Regions from separate parts of the Clostridium budayi genome, predicted to be linked through region 2. Evidence: riboswitches for the same ligand, from Rfam matches in the RefSeq annotation. Region 2 holds a riboswitch; the other holds the start of a gene.
What was found. A riboswitch is a leader RNA that binds a small molecule or an ion and turns the genes downstream of it on or off. The one in region 2 is predicted to bind thiamine pyrophosphate.
Positions count from the first base shown of each region.

Region 1: it holds a riboswitch for thiamine pyrophosphate, as region 2 does, so the genes downstream of both, thiW (energy coupling factor transporter S component ThiW) here and tenA (thiaminase II) in region 2, are expected to answer to the same signal.

Region 1 covers NZ_AP042456.1:863,308-869,401, forward strand. Annotated here, with positions in the region: gene ACZ5TJ_RS03960 (hypothetical protein) at 1-5, opposite strand, end outside; gene ACZ5TJ_RS03965 (hypothetical protein) at 184-528, shown strand; gene ACZ5TJ_RS03970 (hypothetical protein) at 574-1,056, opposite strand; gene sdaAB (L-serine ammonia-lyase, iron-sulfur-dependent subunit beta) at 1,308-1,991, shown strand; gene sdaAA (L-serine ammonia-lyase, iron-sulfur-dependent, subunit alpha) at 1,991-2,869, shown strand; gene ACZ5TJ_RS03985 (SdpI family protein) at 3,102-3,446, opposite strand; TPP riboswitch at 3,635-3,745, shown strand; gene thiW (energy coupling factor transporter S component ThiW) at 3,829-4,359, shown strand; gene thiD (bifunctional hydroxymethylpyrimidine kinase/phosphomethylpyrimidine kinase) at 4,373-5,176, shown strand; gene thiM (hydroxyethylthiazole kinase) at 5,200-6,024, shown strand; gene thiE (thiamine phosphate synthase) at 6,011-6,094, shown strand, end outside.
Region 2 covers NZ_AP042456.1:1,081,052-1,087,145, reverse strand. Annotated here, with positions in the region: gene ACZ5TJ_RS05055 (DUF3785 family protein) at 1-178, opposite strand, end outside; gene ACZ5TJ_RS05050 (iron-containing alcohol dehydrogenase family protein) at 229-1,335, opposite strand; gene ACZ5TJ_RS05045 (DEAD/DEAH box helicase) at 1,557-2,990, opposite strand; gene thiT (energy-coupled thiamine transporter ThiT) at 3,063-3,665, opposite strand; gene tenA (thiaminase II) at 3,668-4,333, opposite strand; TPP riboswitch at 4,489-4,598, opposite strand; gene hydF ([FeFe] hydrogenase H-cluster maturation GTPase HydF) at 4,645-5,832, opposite strand; gene hydG ([FeFe] hydrogenase H-cluster radical SAM maturase HydG) at 5,850-6,094, opposite strand, start outside.

The DNA of each region.
Region 1 (6,094 bases), 220 kb from region 2:
TTCATAAATTAAGTCCTCCTTAAAAGCTATGTAATAATAATTGTAAATATAAAAAAAGATTTTAGTGTGAATAAAATGTAAATTTTAAATAAAAGAATATAATTCTAAATTATCTATTTAACTTGAGTATTTGAATTAAATGTAGTTAAATTAGTATATAAAAAAAATTAAGAGGTGTGTGTAATGGAAAATAAAGAAGTTCAAGAATATATAAAAAGTATAACAAAAGCATCAGCTTATTTTATATTTAGAAATGGACCAATTAAAGATTTATACAAAGAAGGAAAAATAAATGATGAAGAAATGAAAAATATTCAAGAATATCTTCAAAATCATTTAGCATATCTTTATAATGTGTTATTAGAGGAAAATAATATAAAGAAATTCGATTTAATTACTTCTACAATGAATAAGTTTTATGTAAATGATGATTTAGAAATAAAAATGAATGATGACGGATTTGATAATTTTTACAAAAGTTTATTCGAAGGAAATAAGGGAACTAATGGTGGAATAACATTAAAATAAAAAATAACTTGTAAGCTAAACATAAGGAGCTTACAAGTTATTTTTTTAAATTCTTTCAACATGAATTTTTCTATCTTTTAATACTTCATAAAAATCATCTGCTGAAGGTTTGTTTATTGAAACGTTGAATGTAGTTTTTTCAAATTCAATTTTCAATAAGTAACTGTTTTTAGATTTTTCTTTAAATATAACAGATTTAATATCTGTATATGGAACGTTATAATACATGTAGTAAAGTGATCCATGTGTAAGTAATATTTCTGAATTAACATATGTATTTAGAATCAATATTAATATGATAATTATAAATAATACATTATCAAGAATAGAACCTTCATTAACTAAAAATATGTAAATCAGACCAACAAACAGTAAAAGTACTAATGTTATAATAAATGATAAATTATAATTTCTTATGATTACGAAATGTCCATCTTTTTTTAGTTGGGTTCTTTTAAAATAATTCTTTAGCATAGCAAATGAATATAATATAATAAATGCTATTTCTATAATTAAAAACCAGTCCATGTATGTAATCCTCCTTAATCTTTAACAGTATTTAGTAAATTAAATATAACACCATTGTATGAATAAGAAATTAACATCATATAAAATAATGATTAATGGTGTACAAAAATTTGAAAAATTTCTCTATAGTTATATTTTATTTAAAATTTAAAAATAAATTCTCTTTTATTAAAAACATATGTTGATAAAAGAACTAATAATAGATTAAACTATAGTTAGAAAAAATTTATACAGAGGATAAGGTGAGGTATATGAATAATGTAGGTGTTTTTGACATTTTAGGTCCAGTAATGATTGGTCCATCTAGTTCACATACAGCTGGTGCTGCAAGACTTGGAAAAGTTGCAAGAGCAGTAGCGGGAGATGAAGTAGTAAAAGTAACTTTTTATCTTCATGGCTCATTTGCTAAAACTTATAAAGGCCATGGTACAGATAGAGCATTAGTTGCTGGAATACTTGGAATGGAACCAAGTGATAAGAGATTAAGAGATGCCCTTAAAATTGCTAAAGAAAAAGGATTAGATTTTTCTTTTGTTGAAACCGATTTAGGCGATGTTCATCCTAATACTGTAAAATTTATTATGATTACAAAATCAGGAGAAAAAAGAGAAGTTGTTGGATCTTCAATTGGCGGAGGTAGTATAAAAATAACTGAAGTTAATGGAAATAAAGTCGAATTTACAGGAGACTATCCAACTCTTATAATAGCTCAAAAAGATGTTCCAGGTGTTGTATCTAAAGTTACTAACCTTTTATATGAAAAAGGAATAAATATTGCATTTATGAGTGTGTTTAGAAGACAAAGAGGACAAGGTGCTAACATGGTATTTGAATTAGATCATGGAATAGATAATGATACTTTAAGCAAAATAAGAGAAGTAGATTATATAACAAGAGTTATTATGGTTAATCCTGTAAAGGAAGGTGAAGAGTAATGATCGCAAGAAATGGTGAAGAACTTTTAAAAATTTGTGAAGAAGAAAATATATCTTTAAGTGAATATGCAATAAGAAGTGAAATGGAAAAGTCAGGTGCTTCAAGAGAAGATGTAATAAAGAAGATGAAGATGACTTTAAAAGTTATGATAGATTCTGCAACAGAAGGAATGGAAAATGAAGTTTACTCAGTAAGTGGACTTATTGGAGGAGACGGATATAAAATAAATGAATATTTAAAAAAAGGAGATACTCTTACAGGAACAACAACAGTTATGGCAATGGCAATGGCTCTTTCTTCATCAGAAGTAAATGCTTCAATGGGAAGAATAGTTGCATGTCCTACAGCTGGTTCTTGTGGTATACTTCCAGCTGTAATATTATCTGCTGGAGCTAAGCTTAATAAAACAGAAGATGAACTTGTTATGGCGCTTTTTGCATCTGCTGCAGTTGGAACAATAATTGCAATGAATGCAACAGTATCTGGTGCTGAAGGTGGATGTCAAGCAGAATGTGGATCAGCAGCCGCTATGGGATCTGCTGCTGTAGTATATATGATGGGTGGAACTCCAAAGATGAGTTTAGATGCAGCAGCTATAGTTCTTAAAAATATTTTAGGACTTGTTTGTGACCCTGTTGCTGGACTTGTTGAAATACCATGTGCAAAGAGAAATGCATCCGGTGCTATAAGCGCACTTTGTATGGCAGACCTAGTTATGGCAGGTGTTGAATCTAAGATACCTTTCGATGATACAGTATCTGCAATGTATAAAGTAGGAAGACAATTACCACCTGAACTTAGAGAAACTGCAATGGGTGGAGTTGCAATAACAAAGACAGGAATTGAACTTAAGAAAAAAGTTTTTGGTGATAACTAAGATTTAGGAGAAATTACCGTGCAAATATAGATAAGAGGCTAATATGATTTATGCTCCGGAAGTGCCTAATGCACTCCAGTCCGCTAGTATCATATTACTCTCTCATCTATTTGCACTACTTTATCAGAAAATTGAAGTTAATTGTAAAACTTTTATGTTCTTAATATATAGATTTATAAATATAAAATAAAAAAGAGTGATTAATAAAAAATTTATTAATCACTCTTTTTTATTAATTTTTGAATTTTATCTTTAACTCTTCTTCAACTATGAAAATTGATAGAAGCATTGAAATTACTGAAAACGATAATCCGATTAATGAAATTATTGAAGGATTTAATGAGAAACCTAGTTTTAATATTAATATAAGTGCAGATGATATAATTCCAAATATTACCCATAGTTTTCCGAGATTAGTATTTGCAAATAGCCAAGCTTTTCTAGAGCTCATTGAGCGTTTGCTCCTAAATCCACAGTGTTCATTAATAATATCAGGTGGATTAATTAAAAAAGCACCTCCTAAAATAATCATTATAACTGGAACTAAAAAATCAATATAATATTTTAGAATATTCATAAAATCGCCTCCGTTTTATGTAAAATTATATTCTATCTATATTTATAATATAACATAGAAAAAGCATGTGTGAAAACGTTTTTATAAATTTGTTAAACTGTAATATATTTGTGGATAATTTTATAAAATATTTTAGAATGTGTAGACTATATTAAAAATTTGGTATAGAATTAAATAGAAATAATTAGATATAGAGCTAGGGGAGCCATAAGCTTTTGGCTGAGATTGAAATTTTAATTTCTAAACCCTTATTACCTGATATGGTTAGTACCATCGTAGGGATGCCTTTTGTTTATGAATAAATATATTGATGGATAGAGTGTAACCTTACGTAATTAGGTTATGCTCTTTTTTTAATACTTAAAAAGGGGGATAGTTTATTGTGAGGAAAGAAAATCTAACTTATAAGTTAGCCTTAAGTGGCTTATTGATAGCTGTAGCAACTGTATTTGGTACATTTTCTATACCGATTTTAGGAGCTAGAATTTCACCAATTCAACATTTCATAAATGTAGTTTCAGCAGTAACACTAGGACCTGTATTTTCTATATTGAATGCATTTATAGCATCTCTTATTAGAAATATTTTAGGTACAGGAAGTTTGCTTGCATTTCCAGGAAGTATGATTGGGGCATTACTTGCAGGCTTACTTTATAAAAAGTTTAAGAATACTTTTGTAGCTGTCATTGGTGAAGTTATAGGTACTGGAATAATTGGTGCAATGCTTGCATATCCAGTAGCTTCATTATTTCTTGGGAAAGAAGGGTCATTATTTTTATATATAGTACCATTTTCTTCAAGTTGTATTGTTGGAGCAATTTGTGCCTATATGCTTATAAGTATACCAATTATTAAAAAGACACTTGGAATTTATGAGAAAACATTAATAGAAGATAAAAAATTAATTAATTGAGAGGATGATAATTATGTTTAGAGCATTAACAATTGCAGGATCAGATTGTTCAGGAGGAGCTGGAATTCAAGCAGATTTAAAAAGTTTTTCAGCAAATGGAGTATTTGGAATGAGTGTAATTACTGCAATTACAGCACAGAATACACAAGGAGTTTTTGGAATTCAAGATATAAATGAGGATATGATAAGAGATCAAATAAGAGTTATATTTGATGATATTAGAGTAGATGCAATAAAGATAGGTATGGTTTCAAAAATAGAATCAATTAAAGCAATAGGACAAGCGTTAAAAGAAATAAAGGATATTCCACAAATAGTATTAGATCCAGTTATGGTATCAAAAAGTGGGTTTAAGCTTTTATCAGATAATGCAAAAGAAACATTAATAAATGAACTATTTCCTATAGCAACATTAATAACACCAAACCTTCCAGAAGCAGAAGAAATACTTGGAGTAAGGATTAAAACATTAGATGAAATGAAAGAGGCAGCAGTAAAATTAAAGGAACTTGGACCAAAATATATATTAGTTAAGGGTGGACATTTAGAAGATGATGCAACAGACCTTTTATATGATGGAGAGAATTTTATTTATTATAAACAAGAAAGAATAGATAATAAAAATACTCATGGAACAGGATGTACATTATCATCAGCTATAGCTGCAAATCTTGCTAAGGGAATGAATATAAAAGATGCTGTTAAAGAAGGAAAAAGATACGTAACAGTAGCCATTGAACATGGTATAGAACTTGGTCATGGGGTAGGACCAACTAATCATTTTTATGAATTATATAAATTAGCTAATATAGAATAATCAAAATTTAGGGGGATAGAATTTTGGATATAAGAGAAATTTTAGAAAGAGCGAGTATGGGAAAAGTAAAGGATCCGTTAGTTGATTCAATAACTAATAATGTAACTATGAATGATGTAGCGCAAACGATACTTTCATATGGTGGAAAACCAATGATGATTGACGATATAAGAGAAATAAAAGAAGGTACAAGTATATCTAATTGCTTACATGTAAATATAGGAACAATGGGATATAAGAAAGAAGAAAGCATGATAGTTGGAACTAATGTAGCTAAAGAAAATAATATCCCTGTAGTATTAGATCCAGTTGGAGTACATGTAACAGGCTTAAGAAAAGACTTAATAAAAAATATTTTAAAGATAGGAGTTACTTTAATTAAAGGTAATTTAACTGAAATAAAAAATATTATAGGTCTTAAAAGCGATTTTATTGGAATAGATTCTTTAGATGATGGTGAATATACAGATGAACTTAGAAGAAATTTAAGAAAATATTCTAATGAAAATAATTGCTTAATAGTTGTAACTGGAAAAGAAGATTATATAACTGACGGAAAAAGAGAAATAAGAATAAATAACGGAGTTTCAAACCTTGCATTAGTAACTGGTACTGGATGCATGCTTGGTGGAATGTTATCTGTTGAGTGTGGAAAAAATCTTGGGGATAATTTAATTTTCGGAGTAGCAAAAGCACTATTAACTATGAATATTTCTGGAGAAATTGCAATGGAAAATAATGAAGGCGAAGGGATTTTAGCATTCAAACATAAAACCCTTGATAAGATTTCTTGTATTAGAGATGAAGAGATAATAGAAAGAGGAAAGATAATTTATGAAGAATTTTAATGATAAAAAAGTATATTTAGTTACAGATTATAGATTGCCATTTGAAGAACTTATGGAAAAGGTTGAAAAA
Region 2 (6,094 bases):
CACAAGGAGTGCTATAATAAGCTTTTTCAAACTTAACATCTTCTCCTTCATTTAAAAGCTTTATAATAGTTTCTATATTTATATCTTCTATAGGCATTTCTTCATCATTTATTATTTCTATAAGATTATCTTTAGAAAGCTTAATCTCTTTATCTTCATATTTAAAAATATAATTCATCTTTGCATTCCTCTTTTCTATTTTTTTCTTATTATATCATAAATAATATTTTAAATATCACTTTCAACTAAGCTATTATAATAAATTTTGTAAAGTTCATCATAAGTAATCTCTTCTGGATGATTTTTAAGCTTATCTTTATTATTCCATATACTATCTGTATATTCTTTTATCTCATCTTCTGAAATTTTCACATTAACTGTAGATAATCTCTTTATATTTTTATTTAAATCTTTAAGAGATGAGAAACCTAATATACTGATTATATTATTTAATTTTTTGTGATCCTTAAATGTCTTTAAATATTCAGGATACAGACAGCAATTAGAAAGTCCATGTGGTATGCCTTTATTATAAGTTAATGCATATCCCATTCCATGTGGTATTGATGTTCCATTATGTGCAATTATTCCTCCAGCAATAGTTGAAGCTATCATCATATTTTCTCTATCTTTTTTAGAAAAATTACCTTTAAGTAATGAATCTAATGCTTCACTGAAATATTTTAAAGCTTCTATAGATAATTTATCTGTATATTCAGTTGAATTACTATTTAAATAACCTTCAACTATATGAGAAAAAGCATCCATAGCTGTATTTCTAGTTATTTGTACGCTTAAATTTTCTGTATATTTAGGATCTAAAAATGCAATATTAGGATATATAGTTTGCCCTAAATTTCTTTTAGTATGCTTTTTATTATCTGTAACTATTGAATATTGTGTAACTTCACTTCCTGTCCCAGATGTAGTTGGAATTGCAATGACAGGTAGTGCTTCTAAATCTTTAAAGTCAAATATATTTTCTTTTGTAACGTTTTTATTCTTTATCATCATAGCAATTGCCTTTGCAGCATCTAATGAGGATCCTCCTCCAATTCCTATAACAAAATCAGCATTAACTACTCTACCTAAACTACTTCCCTTCTCTATTGTTTCTAAAGATGGGTTTTCTTCAACCTTGTCAAAAATATAATAATCTTTATTTAATCTATCTAAAGCATCTAATACATCCTTTAAAGCTCCATTTAATTTAGAAGATTTATTTCCTGTAACTATAAGTGCAATATCACCTTCATCTTTAAATTTTATATAATTATTCTTTACTACATCTTCACCAAATATTATTTCTGTTGGTACATTTAAATTAAAATCCATAATTTATCCCCCTCTATTTCCTATATACACCCAATATACATAAAATATATATTATACCCTTCATATATAATATTATTTTAAATTAAATCTTATATGATTAATTTAATCAATTATTTTCACTCATTCCATAATTATACAAGTATTTTAGTTAATTTCAATATATTTTCAGTAAAAAAAGTGGAATATTAACATTTTTAATATTCCGCTCTAAAATAAACTAATTAATTTTTAGCTTTTTCAACTCTTAATTTTTTACCCTTTATTGTTTTAGTTTGAAGTTCTTTAAGTACCTTATTTCCTTTACCATTTAAAATTTCCACTGTTGATCCCATATCCTTAACTTCAATTATTCCAATATCTTCTTTATTAATTCCTTCTATATTAGAAATAGTTCCTACAATATCCAATACTCTTATTTTCTTTTTCTTTCCACCATTTAAGTAAATTTTCATTATATTTTTATTTACTTTTTTAGTTTTCTTCTTAGTTTCTGGTTTTCTTTTTAAAATAGTTTCTCTATCTTTTTCACTTAATTCACTATTATTTTCTTTATAGTCTTCTATATTAAATCCTATATATTCTTCAATTCTTTCTAAATATTTATCTTCATATGGAGTCATTAAAGTTATAGACTTACCAGTATTTTTTGCTCTTCCTGTTCTTCCTATTCTGTGCACATAGGCTTCTTTTTCAACTGGAATATCTATATTTATTACATGTGTTATGTTATCTACATCTATTCCCCTAGATGCAACATCTGTTGCAATTAGAATTCTAAAATTACCCTCTTTAAATTCTTCCATTTTCTTTGTTCTATCTTTTTGAAGCATATCCCCGTGAATCTTATCTACAGAATAACCTTTATTTTTAAAATAATTAAATGCAGTTTCAACATTCTCTTTAGTTTTGCAAAACATTATAGCAGTTTCAGGTACTTCTTTTAAAAGTATTTCATTAACCTTTGAAAGTTTATCTTTTCCATTTAAAAGCCTAACAAGTCCATGAGTTATTCTGTCTGTAATTAATTTTTGTTCTTTAACCTTTAATAGAACTGGTCTATCCATATGCTTTTCACTTAATTCTGTAATTTTATCAGGCATAGTTGCTGAAAATAGCATTGTAGTTCTTTTTCTTGTAATTCTTCTACATACTCCTTCAACTTGACCTATAAATCCCATATTAAACATTTCATCAGCTTCATCAATTACTAAATATTTAAAAGCTTTACCATCTAAAGTTTTATTATCTAAATGATCTAAAACCCTTCCTGGAGTTCCTATTACAAAGTGAACCTTTCCTTTTAATTTCTTTTCTTGTTCTTTAAAAGATTCTTTTCCAACTAAAGCTACCGCATTTATCCTTTTATATCTTCCTATATTTAGGATATCATCTTTTATTTGTATTGCAAGTTCTCTTGTTGGTGCAAGTATAAGAACTCTTGGCACATTTTCATCCCATATAATCTTTTCACATAATGGAATACCAAAAGCTGCTGTTTTTCCACTTCCTGTTTGAGATTTTACTATTAGATCTTTGTTTAACAATGCTTCTTTTATTACAAGATCTTGAACCTCTGTAGGTTTAGTATATGATAAATCATTTAATGAATTAATAATTTCCTTGCTTAAATTAAATTTTTCAAATCCGTTTTTCATTTCTTTCTCCTAAAGCTTTTTATTTTATATAATTAATATAACATAAAAAGCTTTAGTAAAAAAATTTAGATTTTATTTTCCTCTATTTGCCATATTTTTAAGTTTCTTAATTGGAAGTAAATTCATAACTATTATCGTTAAAATCCCCTCAACTCCTGCACTGCTTATATTATAAATACATGAATATAACCATACATTCATTCCTTTAGGTGCATATTGCCCAAAAAATATTACTCCTGATAATATTGATATAAATACACTTAAAGCTACCGAGATAATAGCCCCTAAATTAATATTTAGTCTTTTATCTCCTTTAAATACACCTGTAAGTCCAAGTGCCATATTTGCTAAAATATAATCTAATAAAAATTGTACAGGATGAACTATAAATGCTCCATTTAATAATTTTAAGAACCCAAATATAAGCCCTCCAGTAACTCCAACTGTAGTTCCATAAAATATTGATAGAAGCATTATAGGAAGCATTGAAAACAAAGTTATACCTCCACCTTGTGGATAGGTTATAAAGTGTATTAAATATAGTAAAAAAGCTACTGATGAATACATTCCTACTGCTACTAAATTTTTTGTTGTAAGTGGATGTTTTCTTAAGTTATATAAATAAAAAATAAATATCAAAGTTGTTACTAAAACTATTATTATGTTAATTATCATTTTTATATCTCTTCCTTTTCATATGCCATATCCCAAAACTTCATCTCGTATATACTTGATGTTATAAATATATTTTTAAGATATTCCTTCTTCTCTTTGCTTAAATTATTGCATTTATCATTCGTAAAGTTGATCCAATCATTAGTAAAATCCTCATACTCTTTACATGAATACATTTCTATCCAAGCTTTATAAAAATTATTTTCTAGCTTATCTTGATACTTTTCTAATAATTTTTTACCTATGTAATAATAACTCCATGTGCAAGGAAGCACTGCTGCTATAATATCATATACATCTCCTGTTAAAGCTTGTCCTAACATATAACTTGTATAACTTTTATTAGTCAATTTAGTTTCTTTCTTTTCTGCATCTTTAGGGCTTATACCAAAACCTTGTAAGTACTTTATATGTACTGCTGTTTCATCTTCCATTGTTCCTTTAATTGAGCCATAGAAAAATTTCATCTCTTCCATGCTATTAGACTTAATAACACCTTGACAAAAAACTTTAGCGTAATCTTTTAAGTATAGATAATCCTGAATAAGATACTCTCTAAACTTATTCTTATCTAAAGTTCCCTCTCCTAGCTCCTTTAAAAATGGATGCTCTAAATAAGCATCAAAAATTTCCTTACTTTCTTCAAATAAATAATCTGTAAATTTCATATTTTACACTCCTTTTTTATTTTTTATAAAAAAAGAAGATTATCTCCCTATGATATACACATACTTAGGAATATAATCTTCTTTAATCTAACTAAAAAAGGCTTTCTATGTAAAAATACACAGAAAGCCATAAATTACAATATAAATAGTAATTTATATAAAATAGTACGCTTCCCTCCGTTGGCATTATCCATATCAGGTTAAAGGGTTAATAGTCTATAATAACTATCTCTCAGCTTTTATAAAAGCACCCCTAGCTTATTTAATTTTACTTTTATTATACAACTGTAAAATATAATTTACAATTCTTTTTATATTAAGTTTTCAATTGATCTATCAAGTATTCCTGTTAAAAAGGCAAGTACTACCCCATAATTAGTTATAGGAATATTTTTTTCATTACATAGGTTAACTCTATTTAATACAGTTTTTCTATTTATCATACATGCTCCACAATGAATTATTAAATCATACTTTTTAATATCATCTGGGAAATCATGTCCTACTCTATAAGTGAAATTTAATTTACCTCCAACAAACTTTTCTAAAAGTTTTGGAATTTTAACTCTTCCTATATCTTCATGAGATACATTGTGAGTACAGCTTTCTGAGATTAATATATTATCCCCAGGAACTAGAGTCCTTATTTTATTAACACCATCAACAAAAGTCTTTAAGTCTCCTTTTTGTCTTGCAAAAAGTATTGAAAAACTAGTAAGTCTAATATTTTCTGGAACTATTTTGCTTACATTTTTAAAAGCTTGTGAATCTGTTACAACTAGATCTACATTTTTTAAATCTTTTAGAGCATCTTCAAGTTCTGTATCCCTAACTACATAACTTTTTATACCATTATCTAAGCAATCTCTTATAACTTGTACTTGTGGAAGAATTAATCTACCTTTTGGAGCTTCTGAATCAATAGGAACTACTAATACTACAGTTCCACCATAAGGTACTAAATCACCTATTAATGATTTTTCATCATCTTCTCTATCTAATATTTTAACTAAAGCTTCTTTAATATTATCTATTCCAATATCAGTTACTGTTGATGTACATATAACATCTGAATATTTATCTTTTAAAGTTTCTACAATTTCCTTATTTGCAACCTCTGCTTTATTTGCTGCCACAATAAAAGGTATATTATATTTTAAAGCTTCTATTTTCCAGTTATTAAAAGATTCAAAATCTGGACTTGAGGCATCAATTACAAAAATAGCTACATCAGTCTTTTTTAGAACTTCCATAGTCTTTTTAAGTCTAAGCTCTCCAAGTTCTGTCTTATCTTCAAGCCCTGCTGTATCTATTAAAAGCACAGGACCTACAGGAATAAGTTCCATTGCTTTTTGTACTGGATCTGTTGTTGTTCCTTCAACTTCTGATACTAGTGACATTTCTTGTCCTAATATTTTGTTCATTAAAGAAGACTTACCACTATTTGTATTACCAAAAATAGCAATATGTTTTCTATTTGAATTTGGTGTATTATTCATACAAATCATCTCCTATATTATAGGAAAAGGTCTCTTGTTCCTTCTTTTAGCTTCTTAATATTATTTAACACAATATTTTTTGTTTTTTCATTTTCAATTTCATTTGCTACTTTTTCAGCTGTAACTAGAGCCTTTTCTCTAAATTCTTCATCACCATAATCTAAAGCATATTCTACAAGAGTTGTTATAGCATTAGGCTCACATACATTTTGTATTTCTCCTGACTTTGCAAGAGACATAAATCTATCGCCTGTTCTACCTT